Regions from separate parts of the Xanthomonas sp. NCPPB 3959 genome, predicted to be linked through region 2. Evidence: predicted binding sites of a transcription regulator. Region 2 holds the regulator's gene; the other holds the start of a gene.

Region 1 (6,790 bases), on a different contig from region 2:
GCCTGAGTCACGCGGCCTGCGATTTGGCGAACGGCTCTGCGTGCGCATCCTTTAGTGCAGAAGACCCATCGGCATCGCCGTTGACCAATGCAAACAACGCATCCGCATCGGCTTCGAGCACATGCGCCGAACGCGCCAGATCATCGACCATCCGCGCCTGATCGCGCGCCTGCACGCCAATGGATTGCAGCGCCGTGTTGGCGGTCGAAATATCCTGCGCCTGCTCCTGGCTGGCGGCGGCGATCTGCTCCACGGTTGCGGTCACGCGCAGCACCGAGCCGACCATGTCCTGCATCACCACACCGGCCTGTTCGGCCAGGCGCGAACCATCGCCAACCTGATCGGTCGCGTTGTCGATCAGGGAACGAATCTCCTTGGCCGACACGCTGCAGCGCTGCGCCAGGCTACGTACCTCGGTCGCTACCACTGCAAATCCACGCCCCTGCTCGCCGGCGCGCGCCGCTTCCACCGCCGCGTTGAGCGCCAGGATGTTGGTCTGGAAGGCGATACCGTCGATCACCTCGATGATCTGGCCAATGCGATCGGTCGCCGAACGGATGTTGGCGGTGGTCTTGACCACCTCGGCGATGACCTCGGCACCGCGTCGCGCAACATTGGCCGACTCTTCGGCCATGCGCTGCGCCGACCCCGCGCTCTCGGAATTGATGCGCACGGTTTCCGCCAGCTGATCGATGGTGGTCGAGGTCTGCGCCACTGCGGTGGACTGCGAGGATGCGCGGCTCACCAGTTCCTCATTGCTGATCGAAATATGGTGCGCCTCGCGCTGCACGTTCTGCGCGATGCTCATGGTCTGCTGCATCAACTCGCGCATGCGCTCGGCCGAGCGCACTTGATCGGTCACATCGGTGGCGTACTTGACCACCTTGTACGGCCGTCCGGAGACATCCAGGATCGGGTTGTAGGAGGCCTGGATCCACACCGCGCTGCCGTCCTTGCGCAGCCGGCGATAACGGCCCGCATCGAACTGCCCACGCGCCAGCTTCGCCCAGAAATTGCGGTACTCCTCGGAGGCGCCATACACCGCATCCACGAACACGCGATGGTGCTGGCCGATCGCTTCGGCGGCCGGATATCCCAAAATCGCCAGGAAATTATCGTTGGCGCTCAGTACGCGCCCTTCCAGATCGAATTCGATCACGCCCATCACCTTGTCGATGGCCTGGATGCGGCCATCCGCATCGGCAGAATCGATCACCTGACGGGTCACCTCGGTGGCGTACTTGACCACCTTGTATGGACGCCCATGCTCATCGAGTACCGGGTTGTAGGACGCCTGGATCCACACGTCCTGTCCATCCTTACCAACGCGCTTGTAGCGCCCCGCATCGAATGCGCCGCGCCCGAGCTTTTCCCAGAACGCGCGATAGGCCGCCGATTGGCGCGTGGACGCATCCACGAACATGCCGTGATGCTGGCCGCGGATCTCATCGAGCCGGTAACCCATCACCTGCAGAAAATTCTGGTTGGCCTCGAGCACGGTGCCATCCAGCGAAAACTCAATGACCGCCATGACCCTGTCGATCGCATCGATCCGCCCTTCGAAATCGGCGGTCTGGCGCACCTGCGCAGTGATATCGGTGGCGTACTTCACCACACGATAGGCGTTGCCGGATCGATCCAGCAGCGGGTTGTACGACGCGTTGATCCACACCTCGCGCCCGTGTTTGTCCAACCGGCAAAAACGCCCGGCGTTGAAGTCGCCGCGCCGCAGCGCCACCCAGAACTGACGATAGCTTTCGCTGTCGCGATCACTGGCAGTCACGAACATGCGGTGATGCTGGCCGACCACCTCGTCCAGCCGATAGCCCATCAAGGACAGGAAGTTCTCGTTCGCATCCAGAATGCGGCCATCCAGATCGAACTCGATCACCGCCATCACCCGGTCCACCGCATTGGCCTTGTGCTGCAGCCCACGGCCCCAGAAAGAGAACAGGCGTCCAAGCAGTGGCGGTAGGCGCATCACGTTGAAGTCCGAGATATATGTCACGTGTTTAGCGACCTATACCGCAGTTACTTGAACCGCTTCATGCAGCACGTTTGAGGCGATTCAGATGCTGTCGCGACAACCAGATGCCTTATGCAGGATGCGGCGAGCCGACTGGCAGTAAGCATGCTGCGCAGCTCACTCGAAAGGGCTTGCAAACCCATGCCGCGATGCAAATAAAAACGCCCGCAAATCAAAGATTTGCGGGCGTCTAGAACACTGGCGGAGCGAGAGGGATTCGAACCCTCGATAGAGCTTTTGACCCTATACTCCCTTAGCAGGGGAGCCCCTTCAGCCGCTCGGGCATCGCTCCAGTTTTCACGTCCTGCCGCGTTGTCCGTGGCAGGCCGCGAAGAATACCGGGTAAGGGGGGTTAACGTAAACCCTTTGCGACAATCAATTCGAAGAATCGTCGCCGTGATGCGCGCCGGAAGCGACCGGCTCATCGCCACGCTGGATGCGCTGATAGATTTCTTCGCGGTGCACAGCCACATCTTTCGGTGCGGTGATGCCAATGCGCACCTGATTACCCTTGACGCCGAGCACGGTAACAGTGACCGAGTCGCCGATCATCAAGGTTTCGCCTACCCGGCGAGTGAGGATCAACATTTTTCAAATCTCCTGGAACCGGTGAGTTTCCCACCAGCATCGACGGCCTCCTGATGAGACGCGTCTATAGGTAAAGGGAATAGACCGGAAATGGTAGCGGCAGATCCTGCCAGCCAGCAAGGCATGGCAGGACAAGTGTTCAGCCCAAGTGTTGCTTGACCCAGGAGTGCACGCCGTCAAGCGCGGTCGCAAGGGCGGGCCCGTCCTCGCCACCACCCTGGGCGAGATCCGGACGGCCACCGCCCTTGCCCCCGATCTGACTGGCGATATGGCCGAGGAGTTCCCCTGCCTTCACCTTACCAGTTGGGCTACCGTTCACGCCGGCTACAAGCGCGACCTTGCCGGCAGATGCGCCCGCTAGCACGATCACCGAATCGCCCAATTGCTGCTTCAGCCGATCCATCGCATCGCGCAGTGCCTTGGCGTCGAAGCCTTCCAGACGCACTGCGATGACCTTGACTCCGGCCACGTCGACAGCACTGGCGCCCAGATCTGCAGTCGCACCCGAGGCGAGCTTGGCCTTGAGCGACTCCAGCTCACGCTCCAGACGCTTCTGGCGCTCGGTGAGCGCGCGCACCTTGTCGACGACTTCAGTCGCATTGCCGCCGAGCAGATGAGCGGCCTCAAGCAGACGACGCTCTTCGTCGGCCACGTAGTCCAGCGCGCCCTGCCCGGTCACCGCTTCGATACGGCGCACGCCCGAAGACACACCACCCTCGGAGGTAATCTTGAACAGGCCGATATCGCCAGTGCGGGTGACGTGGGTGCCGCCGCAGAGTTCGGTCGAATACCCACCCATCTTCAGCACACGCACGTTCTCGCCGTACTTCTCGCCAAACAACGCCATCGCGCCGAAATCCAGCGCTTCCTGCATGGCCATGTTGTGCACCTCCACACTGTGGTTGGTGCGCACCTCGGCGTTGACCTTGCGTTCGATCACGGCGAGTTCTTCGGCAGTGATCGGCTGAAAATGCGAGAAGTCGAAACGCAGACGGTCCGGCGCGACCAACGATCCCTTTTGCTGGACGTGCGTGCCCAACACTTCGCGCAAGGCCGCATGCAGCAGATGCGTGGCCGAGTGATTGAGGATGGTCTTGCCGCGACGCTGCACGTCGATACCACCGGACAGCACATCGCCCAGCGCAAGCGCGCCTTCGGTGATGCGCCCCACATGACCATGGAACTGCCCCGCAAACTTCTGCGTGTCGGCAATGTCGATGGAGACACCGGTCCCGCTCAGTTGACCGCTATCGCCGACCTGACCACCGGACTCGGCATAGAACGGTGTGCGGTCGGTGAACACGATGACCTCGTCACCGGCGTCGGCGCGTTCGACCGGACGGCCCTGCTTGAGCAACGCAACGACCTTGAGCGCATCGGCGTCGTAGGCTTCGTAGCCCAAAAACACTGTCGGCGACATCGTAGCGACCAGATCGGCCGGCAATGCGACGCCACCACCGAACTTGCCTGCGGCACGCGCGGTTTCGCGCTGACGCTCCATGGCGAACTCGAAGCCCTCCATGTCCACACGCAAGCCGCGCTCGCGCGCGATGTCGGAGGTCAGATCGACCGGAAATCCGTAGGTGTCGAACAGACGGAATGCATCGGCACCGGGAATGACCTCCTGCGAGCGCGAAGCGACGTCGTCGAAGATCTTCATGCCGGCGTCCAGCGTTTCGGCAAAGCGCTCTTCCTCGGCCAGCAAGGCGCGCGCGACCGTCGCTTGAGCGACCACCAGCTCCGGATAGGCCTCACCCATCAGCTCGACCAGGGTCGGCACCATCTTGCTGAAGAACGGCTGGCGCACACCGAGCATCCAGCCATGGCGCAGCGCACGCCGGATGATCCGGCGCAACACATAGCCACGACCTTCATTGGAGGGCAGCACGCCATCGACGATCAGGAACGAACAGGCGCGGATGTGATCGGCGATCACCCGCAGCGACTTGTTTTCCAGATCGGCAACGCCGGTCAGCGCGCTGGCCTTGCCGATCAACGCCTGGAACACGTCGATTTCGTAATTGGTATGCACTTGCTGAAGGATCGCGGCGAGACGCTCCAGACCCATGCCGGTATCCACACACGGGGCCGGCAACGGAATCAAGGTGCCATCGGGCTGCCGATCGAACTGCATGAAGACCAGATTCCAGATCTCGATGAAGCGATCGCCATCCTCGTCCGGCGAACCTGGCGGACCACCGGCGATGTGATCGCCATGGTCGAAGAAGATCTCGGTGCACGGGCCGCATGGACCGGTATCGGCCATCTGCCAGAAATTGTCGGAGGCATATGGCGCCCCCTTGTTGTCGCCGATGCGCACGATGCGGCTTTCCGGGATGCCGATCATGTCGCGCCACAACGCGAAGGCTTCTTCGTCGGTGTGGTAGACCGTGACCAGCAGGCGGTCGGCCGGCAGCTTCCAGACCTGGGTCAGTAGCTCCCAGGCCCAACTGATGGCGTCCTTCTTGAAATAATCGCCGAACGACCAATTGCCGAGCATTTCGAAGAAGGTGTGGTGGCGCGCGGTATAGCCCACCGAATCCAGATCGTTGTGCTTGCCGCCGGCACGCAGGCAGCGCTGCACGTCGGCAGCACGCACATAGCTGCGCTTTTCCGCGCCGAGAAAGACGTCCTTGAATTGGACCATGCCCGAGTTGGTGAACAGCAAGGTCGGGTCGTTGCCCGGCACCAGCGGTGCGGACGGCACGATGGTGTGGCCCTTGCCTTCGAAGAAGGCGAGGAAGTCACTACGGATCTGGGAAGTGCTGTATTTGGCAGGTGCGTTCATGTGCTGGCATTGGGCGGGCGGCGGTCCCGGTCACCCAATGAATGTGGGCGCAGACGAGCGGAACAACCTTAAACCACAAAGGGTAGCAGGCCTGACGCCCTCAGTCCTCAAGGTCGAAGCGCGTGGCGCTACGAATGCTGTTGCCATCAAAACCACGCCGGGCCAACAGATCAGCGGCCTTGCGCCGCTGCGGCAGATCCACCGGGCCCTGCTCGCCGAACCGGCGACGGATCAGATCGCGTGCGTTTTCGGTCCAATCGCCTTCAAAGGTCGCCATTGCAGCACTGATGGCCTCGCTATCCAGGCCATGGGTTCCGAGTTCGGCGCGAATATGCAGTGGACCGTAGCCCGAGCCTGCACGATTACGAACGACCGACGCCGCAAACCGGGTGTCGTCCTGCCAGCCCTCACCAGCGAGACGCTCTACGGCAGCCTCGGCAGCTTCCGGCTCTATGCCGCGTGCCAACAGCTTGCGGTTCAATTCTTTGCGCGAATGCTCGCGACGCACCAGCAATCCGAGTGCGCGTTGGACCGGCGTCTGCTCCTTGAACCGGCGTCCCCGCTTTGGCGCGGGCTCTTGCTCGTCCATCGTGAGGTGTCCTGAATCACCAAATCACTGCTCAACCGATGCGCCGTCCATGGCGCCTGCCCTCCTGGCCTTCGATAGATCTACCGCGAAGCGCGGCGGCACTGACTCCACCGTCCCCGCGATAGAAAAAAAACTTTGGAGCGGCCATCAAAACCTGTTGCGCTGCTGTCAGGCAGGTGCGGCCAGCGTTAGAGACGAGCACCTACCACCCGTCGCCTGCGCTTCCTGCGTACCGCCCCACCTATCTGACAGCTATCCGCCAGGTTCTTCTGGCTGCTCTGATCGCTTATTCCTTCTCGGCGTCGTCGCCGGCTTCACGCGGCGCTTCGGCAGGTTGAAACTTCTCGCGCAGCTCGGCTTCCAGCTTGATCGCAACCTGCGGGTTGTCGCGCAGATAGGTACGCGCATTGTCCTTGCCCTGCCCGATGCGCTCTTCGCCGTAGCTGTACCAGGCGCCCGCCTTCTCGACCAGCTTGGCTTCCACGCCCATATCGATCAATTCGCCCTCGCGGCTGATGCCTTCGCCGTAGAGGATTTCAGTCACGACCTGCTTGAACGGAGGCGCCAGCTTGTTCTTGACCACCTTGATCTTGGTCTGATTGCCGATGATTTCATCGCCCTTCTTGATCGCGCCGATACGACGGATATCCAGACGCACCGAGGCGTAGAACTTCAGCGCATTGCCGCCGGTGGTCACTTCCGGACTCTGGCCCGGCATCATCACGCCGATCTTGTGGCGCAGCTGGTTGATGAAGACCACCAGGGTGTTGGAGCGCTTGATGTTGCCGGTCAGCTTGCG
Region 2 (6,790 bases):
TGCTGACCGTAGATAGGCCCGGCGATAATACCGATACCAGAATGGGTATCGGCTGGCGGAAGGTCCACCCGGATGGCCAGAGCATAGCTTGGAGCAATGGAAATGGCGGCGGCGTTCGTAGCTTCATGGGCTTCAACGCCGACACGCGCGTCGCCGCAATCGCGTTTATCAACAAAACATCGGGTTTTGGAGTTGACGATATCGCGCTTGGGATGCTTGCGCCAGCTGGCTCGCATGTTCCCCCGTTTTTCTAAACCCGGGCTGGTTTAAGATGCTTAAATATTAGCTGTAAATAACGGTTCCAGGTTCACTTCCACGGCAGCCTGACCGTCGCCAAACCATCTCCCCATGCCTGCGCGCGTAGCGGCATAGATCGGCAGCGATGCAGGTAGTGAAACAACAACGGCCGCAGTACGCGGCCGTTGTCGTTAGATCAGGCAGTCAGGATCGTCTTGACGATTCCCGATTCCCGATTCCCGATTCCCGATTCCCATCCCCAATCCCCAATCCCCAATCCCCAATCCCAAAACTCAATGATCGCTGGAGCGCAGCCCATCCACATCCAGGATCAGCGCCATGCGGCCGTCGCCGATCAGGGTGGCGCCGGCGTAGCCGGGCAGGCCGCGCAGGGCGCGCGGTAGCGGTTTGATCACCACTTCCTCGCGGCCGCGGACCTGGTCCACCACTAGGCCGAAGCGGGTTTCGCCGGCCTGCAGCAGCACCACGGTCAACAGCGGCGGTTGTTCGGCCGGGACGCCCAGCCAGCGACGCAGGTCGATCAGCGGCAAGGTGTGCGAGCGGCGGTCCAGCACGGCGCGGCCGTCGAACCAGCCCAGCGAGGTCTGTGGTGCATGCAGCACTTCGACCACGCGGGCCAGCGGTAGTGCATAGACGGCTTCGCCGGCCTGCACCAGCAGGGTCGGCAGGATCGCTAACGTCAGCGGCACGCGGATCATGAAGCGGCTGCCGCGGCCCAGTTCGGACTGGATCTGGATCTGCCCGCTGAGTTCGCGGATGCGCGATTGCACCACGTCCATGCCCACACCACGGCCGGAGATGTCGGTGACCTCGGCCTTGGTCGAGAAGCCCGGCATGAAGATCAGATGCAGGCATTCGTCGGTGCTCAGCCGGGCGGCGGCTTCGGCGTCGATCAGGCCTTTATTGCGAGCGATTTCGCGCAGGCGCTCGGGGTCGATGCCGGCGCCGTCGTCCTGGATTTCGATGCTGACGTAGTCGCCTTCCTGCTGCGCGGACAGACGCACGTGACCACTGCGCGGCTTGCCGGTGGCTTCGCGCAGGGCAGGGGATTCGATGCCGTGGTCGATCGCGTTACGCACCAGATGCACCAGCGGATCGGCCAGGGCTTCGACCAGGTTACGGTCCAGTTCCGTCTCGGCGCCGATCAGTTCCAGTTCCACTTCCTTGGACAAGGTGCGCGCGACATCGCGGGCCACCTTGGGGAAGCGCGAGAACACCTTGCTGACCGGCTGCATGCGGGTGCGCATGACCGCGGTCTGCAGGCGGGCAGTGGCGATATCCAGCACGCTGACGGCGCGATCGAGTTCTTCGTCGCGCAGGCGGGTGCGCAGGGTCTTGAGACGATTACGCGACAGCACCAGTTCGCCGATCAGGTTGACGATGGCGTCCAGGCGCTTGGTGTCCACGCGCACGGTCTGTTCGGCTTCGGCACCTTTTGCGGCGGCTTTGGGTGCGGCTTTGGCGCCGGGTGCCGGTGCATGGCCGTCGTCATGGGCAGGTGTGGCCACCGCAGCCAATGCGGCTTTGGGCGCGGCCTTGACCGCCGGCGGGCCGCTCTTGGCATCGAACTGCGCAATCAGCGAGGCCGGTGCATGCGGCACGGTTTCGCCCGAGCCCATCGCATCCAGCATCGCCTGCAGATAATCCAGCGACTGCTGCGCGGCATCGAAGTGATGCGCCTGCAACACCGCCTGGCCGGAGCGTGCCATGCCGAGGGTTTCTTCAGCGGCGTGGCACAGCTCCACCATGGGCTTGATCGCCAGAAAGCCGGCGCCGCCCTTGAGCGTGTGGAAGCCGCGGAACACCGCGTTGAGCTGGTCGGCTTCGTCCGGTGCCTGTTCCAGCGCGACCAGCTGTTCGCCGAGGCGATCCAGGATTTCCTGGGCCTCGACGATGAAATCGGCAGCAATATCGTCTGGAACAGCACTCATGGTTACAACCCCAATCCGGACAGCAGGTCATCGGCGTCGTCCTGCGACACCGCGTGACGGTCCAGGCCCTTGACTGCAGGACCGGCAAGACCGCCGTCGTCTTTCTTCGGCTCGGTGCTCTTCGGCGGCAGGCCGAGTGCGCCGAAGCCTTCGTGCACGCGCCGCACGATGCCGGCCACGCGACGGATGATCTGCCCGCTCAGGTCCTGGTAGCTCTGCGCCAGCGACAGTTCGGTCAGGTTGTGGCGCATCTTGTCCATCAGCGCGCCCTGGTCCTGATTCAGACCACCGTCGCGCAGCTGGTTGGCCAGCTCACGGCATTCTTCGACCAGATCCAGCGTGCGATGGCTGGCCTTTTCGGTCATTTCCACCACGTGGTCCAGGCGCGAACACGCATCGTCCAGCTCGCCGGCTTCTTCGGGCACGGTGGGCAATTCGCCCAGCGCCTGACCGAGTTCGCGTGCGAGCCGGCTCAGGCCCTGCATCATCGGACGGGTGCGCAAGGCGGCGAGGTGGTCGACCTCGCGCTTCCATGCGGCTTCGTCACCGCTTTCCAGTGCATCGAGCGCGCCTTGCAGGCGGTCGATCAAGGCAGCGCGTTCGGCATTGGTTTCCACGGTGGCGTTCATCAGGCGGTCGCCGCCAGACGTTCGAACACCTTGCCCAGCTTTTCTTCCAGCGTCTGCGCGGTGAACGGCTTGATGATGTAGCCGTTCACGCCGCACTGGGCGGCTTCGATGATCTGCTCGCGCTTGGCTTCGGCGGTCACCATCATCACCGGCAGGTGCTTGAGCTTGGCGTCGGCGCGGATGTTGCGCAGCAGGTCGATACCGGTCATGCCGGGCATGTTCCAGTCGGTGACCACGAAATCGAACGGGCCGGCCCGCAACGCAGCCAATGCGCTGTTGCCGTCTTCGGCCTCTGCGGTATTGGTGAAACCAAGATCGCCCAACAGATTCTTGACGATACGTCGCATCGTCGAGAAGTCGTCCACGATCAAAATCCGCATGTTCTTGTTCACATCAAGCTCCTAACACTAAAAAATACGCGAAAAAATCATTCGTCAATTTCGACACCGGCATCGGCCAGTTCGAAGACCTTGAGGCGGCCGCGCAGACGCACCACGGCCTGGCCGTGGATCTGGCAGACGCGCGATTCGCTGACACCGAGCACGGCGCCGATTTCCTTCAGGTTCAATTCCTGTTCGTAGTACAGCGACAGCACCAGCTGCTCGCGCTCGGGCAACTGGCCGATGGCCTTGCCCAGCTCGCGGCCGAACTCGCCACGCTCCATCATCTGCTGCGGGTTGGGGCCACCCTTGGCGGTGGTGTCCAGCTCGCCGTGATCTTCGATCCGCGACTCCAGGCTCAGCACCTGGCCGCGCGCGGCGTCTTCCATCAGACGCAGGTAATCGGGCAGCGGCATTTCCATCGCGGCGGCCACTTCGGTGGCGGCGGCGGCGCGGCCGGTGTTCTGTTCGATCTTGCGTACTGCAGCAGCAGCGTCGCGGGCACGGCGGTGCACCGAACGCGGTACCCAGTCGCCTCTGCGAATCTCGTCGATCATCGAGCCGCGGATACGGATCGAGGCATAGGTTTCGAACGAGGCGCCCTGCTCGGAGTCATAACTGCGCGAGGCTTCGATCAGGCCGATCATGCCGGCCTGGATCAGGTCGTCCACTTCCACGCTCGCCGGCAGGCGCGCGGCCAGATGGTGGGCGATGCGGCGCACCAGATCGGCGTGCTGGGTGACGATGTCGTTGGCGTTGTTGCGTTGCACTGCACGGTACTGCGCGGTGGCCGTCGTTGCGGTTGCGGTAGCGGTGCTCATGCGGCGACCCCCCGTTGGATGATGCGTTCGACAAAGAACTCGACGTTGCCGCGTGGCACGGTGGGGGCCTGCCAGCGCGAGGTACGCCGCGCGATTTCTGCGATGGCCAGCGCCGAGGGGCTGGCGGGGTAGGCCTTGATGACCGGTTGCTGGCGCTGTACCGACAAACGCAACCAGTCGTCCTGTGGCACGTGGCCGAGGTAGTTCAGCGACACGTCGCCGAGGAATTTTTCGCAGACCCGCGACAGCTTGTCGTACAGCAGGCGGCCTTCGTTGGGGTCGCGCACCATGTTGGCGATGATCTGCAGACGGTCCACGCCGCGTTCGCGCGAGAGCACCTTGATCAGCGCGTAGGCGTCGGTGATCGAGGCCGGTTCGTCGCAGACCACCACCACGGTGTCCTGGGCGGCCTGGCAGAAGGTCAGCACGCTGTCGGTGATGCCGGCGGCGGTGTCGATGACCATCACGTCTAGGTCGCGTTCCAGCTCGGAGAACACGTTGACCAGGCCGATGTGCTGGGCCGGAGCCAGTTCGGCCATGTGGCGGCGACCGGAGGCGGCCGGGACCACCAACACGCCACCGGGGCCTTCGATGATCACTTCATCCAGCGTGCAGCGGCCAGCGATCAGGTCGGCCAGGGTGTACTTGGGCGACAGGCCCAAGACCACGTCCAGGTTGGCCAGGCCAAGGTCGGCGTCGAGCAGCAGGGTGCGCTTGCCCATCTCGGCGAGGGCCACGGCCAGGTTGGCGGAGATGTTGGTTTTACCCACGCCACCCTTGCCACCGGTCACGGCAATGGTGCGCACCGGGCCCAAGGGCTCGGGACGGGTCGCCGTCAGGGGGAAGGCGTTGGTCAGCTTGGCGTATTCACGCGACTGCATGGTTGTGCTCCGGAGTACAGGGCTTATCGGCAGCGCGCCGCAAATCTTCAAGGCGAAGAACGAGACTGGCGGCATTGGCGCGGTGCAGGTCGTCGGGGACCCGCTGTCCGTCAGTCACCCAGGTGATGGGCATTTGATGGTCAACCACCACCGACAAGGCGCTGCCGAAGCGGCCGGTCTCGTCGAGTTTGGTCAGCACCACGCCTTGGGGTTTGGCGTGGGCGAAGCGGCGTACGACCTCGTCGAGGTCGGAAAAATGGGCGTTGGCCGGCAGCACCAGCAGCGAGGTGACCTGGTGCGCGGCGCGCAGCCAGTTCAGCTGTGCGGCCAGGGCGCGGTCGCGCTGACCCATGCCGGCGGTGTCGATCAGCACCAGCTTGTAGTCGCGCAGGCGCTCGAGCAGTTCCAGCAGGCTCTCGGCGCTGTCGGCCTCGTGCACCGCGATGCCGAGCTGACGGCCGTAGCTGTGCAGCTGCTCGCGGCCGCCGACGCGCTGGGTGTCGGTGGTGACCAGGGCCACGTCGCGCGGGGCGTGCTGGGCGGCGAAGCGCTGGGCGAGCTTGGCGATAGTGGTGGTCTTGCCGGCACCGGTCGGGCCGACCAGGGCGATCACGCCGCCGCGTTCCAGCGGGTCGATCGGAGCCACCGGCAGACGCTTGGACAGCAGGCCCAGCATCAGCCCGCGGCCGCGGTGCAATTCGGTATCGGCCGGGATCTGCAGGGCCACATCGCGGATCAGACCGGCATCGAAGCCGTAGTCGTCCATCAGTTCCAGGGCCTGCGCACGCACCGGGGAGCCACGCAGGCGCTCGTCGGTGAGGCGGTTCATTTCGCGCTCGATCATCTGACGCATCAGCGCCAGCTCACCGCGCAGCTGCTTGAGTTCTTCGTCGTTCTGCGGCACCGGGGCGGCGGCGACCGGTACTGCGGCCAGGGCGACCGGGGCGGCCACCAGCGGCGGCAATGCGGCCGGCGGCAGGATCTGCGGCAGCGCGTCGTCCATGTCGAAGCCGTCGTCGTCCTGCTCGTCGTCGTCCTGCCCGTAAGAGGCGTGGGTGGCGAGCGCGGCGGCCATGATCGGCGTGCGTGCCTGCACCGGGGCAGCGTGCACCGGAGCCTGTACCGGTGCGGTGGTCAGGAAGTCGGCGAACAGCTGTTCCGGCACTGCCGACAGCGCATGTTCCTGGCGCGGTGCGGCGGCAACTGCAACGGCGTGGGCCAATGCTTGAGCGGCGGCAGACGGGGCGGCGGCAGTCCGCACCGGTGCGGCGACCGGCGCCGAGCGCGGCACGTTGACCGGCTGGCGCAGCGCCATCGCGGCGATCATGTCGTCTGCAGCGCTGGCAACACGCTGACGCTGGCTGCTGCCGGTGTCACCGGCCGGCTTCAGCGGGGCGTGGAACGGCGCGGCTGTCCGGGCCGGGGCCTGCTGGGCCGGCGCCTGTTCGATCTGTGCCGCCGCAGCCGCCGCAGCCGACGGAGTCTCGGAGCGCGCGGTTTCCAGAGCGCGCTGCACGAGTTCTTCGTCGTAGTTGCTGGCAGCGACGATCTCGATGCCTTCGGCGGTACGGCGGTTGGACAGGATCACTGCGTCCGGGCCGTGTTCTTCACGCACCATGCGGAATGCGGTGCGCATGTCCGGGGCAACGAAGCGTTTGATTTTCATGCGAAGTGCCTCCAGGAACGGGACCCGCCGGACGCCGGACGGGTGCGCGATGAATGTGGGTGTGTTGCCAGCGTCATGAGTTGCCTGTCCCGTTCGGTTGTTCCAAGTGCTGCTGCTCGCCCCGCAGTGATCAAGCTGACTGCGGTCTCGCCAGAGCTAATGCACGCGGCGTGCCAAAACGCGGTGCCGGGGTTCCGGCGCGGGAATCTGGAAGGTTGGGACAG

What was found. The regulator FliA, encoded in region 2, starts transcription of late flagellar genes. The targets are predictions, from matches to a motif close to TAAAGTTTNNCNNNCNNNGGCCGATAA.
Region 1: the regulator FliA is predicted to act here: its motif matches at 2,013-2,039, upstream of AC1KVG_RS17370 (methyl-accepting chemotaxis protein).

What each region holds. Positions count from the first base shown of each region.
Region 1 covers NZ_JBWWVR010000016.1:35,518-42,307, forward strand. The annotation lists gene AC1KVG_RS17370 (methyl-accepting chemotaxis protein) at 8-1,954, opposite strand; tRNA gene AC1KVG_RS17375 (tRNA-Ser) at 2,226-2,318, opposite strand; gene csrA (carbon storage regulator CsrA) at 2,402-2,614, opposite strand; gene alaS (alanine--tRNA ligase) at 2,754-5,402, opposite strand; gene recX (recombination regulator RecX) at 5,503-5,991, opposite strand; gene recA (recombinase RecA) at 6,278-6,790, opposite strand, start outside.
Region 2 covers NZ_JBWWVR010000001.1:106,852-113,641, forward strand. The annotation lists gene AC1KVG_RS00390 (serine hydrolase domain-containing protein) at 1-254, shown strand, start outside; gene AC1KVG_RS00395 (chemotaxis protein CheA) at 531-2,189, opposite strand; gene AC1KVG_RS00400 (protein phosphatase CheZ) at 2,192-2,818, opposite strand; gene cheY (chemotaxis response regulator CheY) at 2,818-3,210, opposite strand; gene AC1KVG_RS00410 (RNA polymerase sigma factor FliA) at 3,246-4,019, opposite strand; gene AC1KVG_RS00415 (MinD/ParA family protein) at 4,016-4,900, opposite strand; gene flhF (flagellar biosynthesis GTPase FlhF) at 4,887-6,566, opposite strand.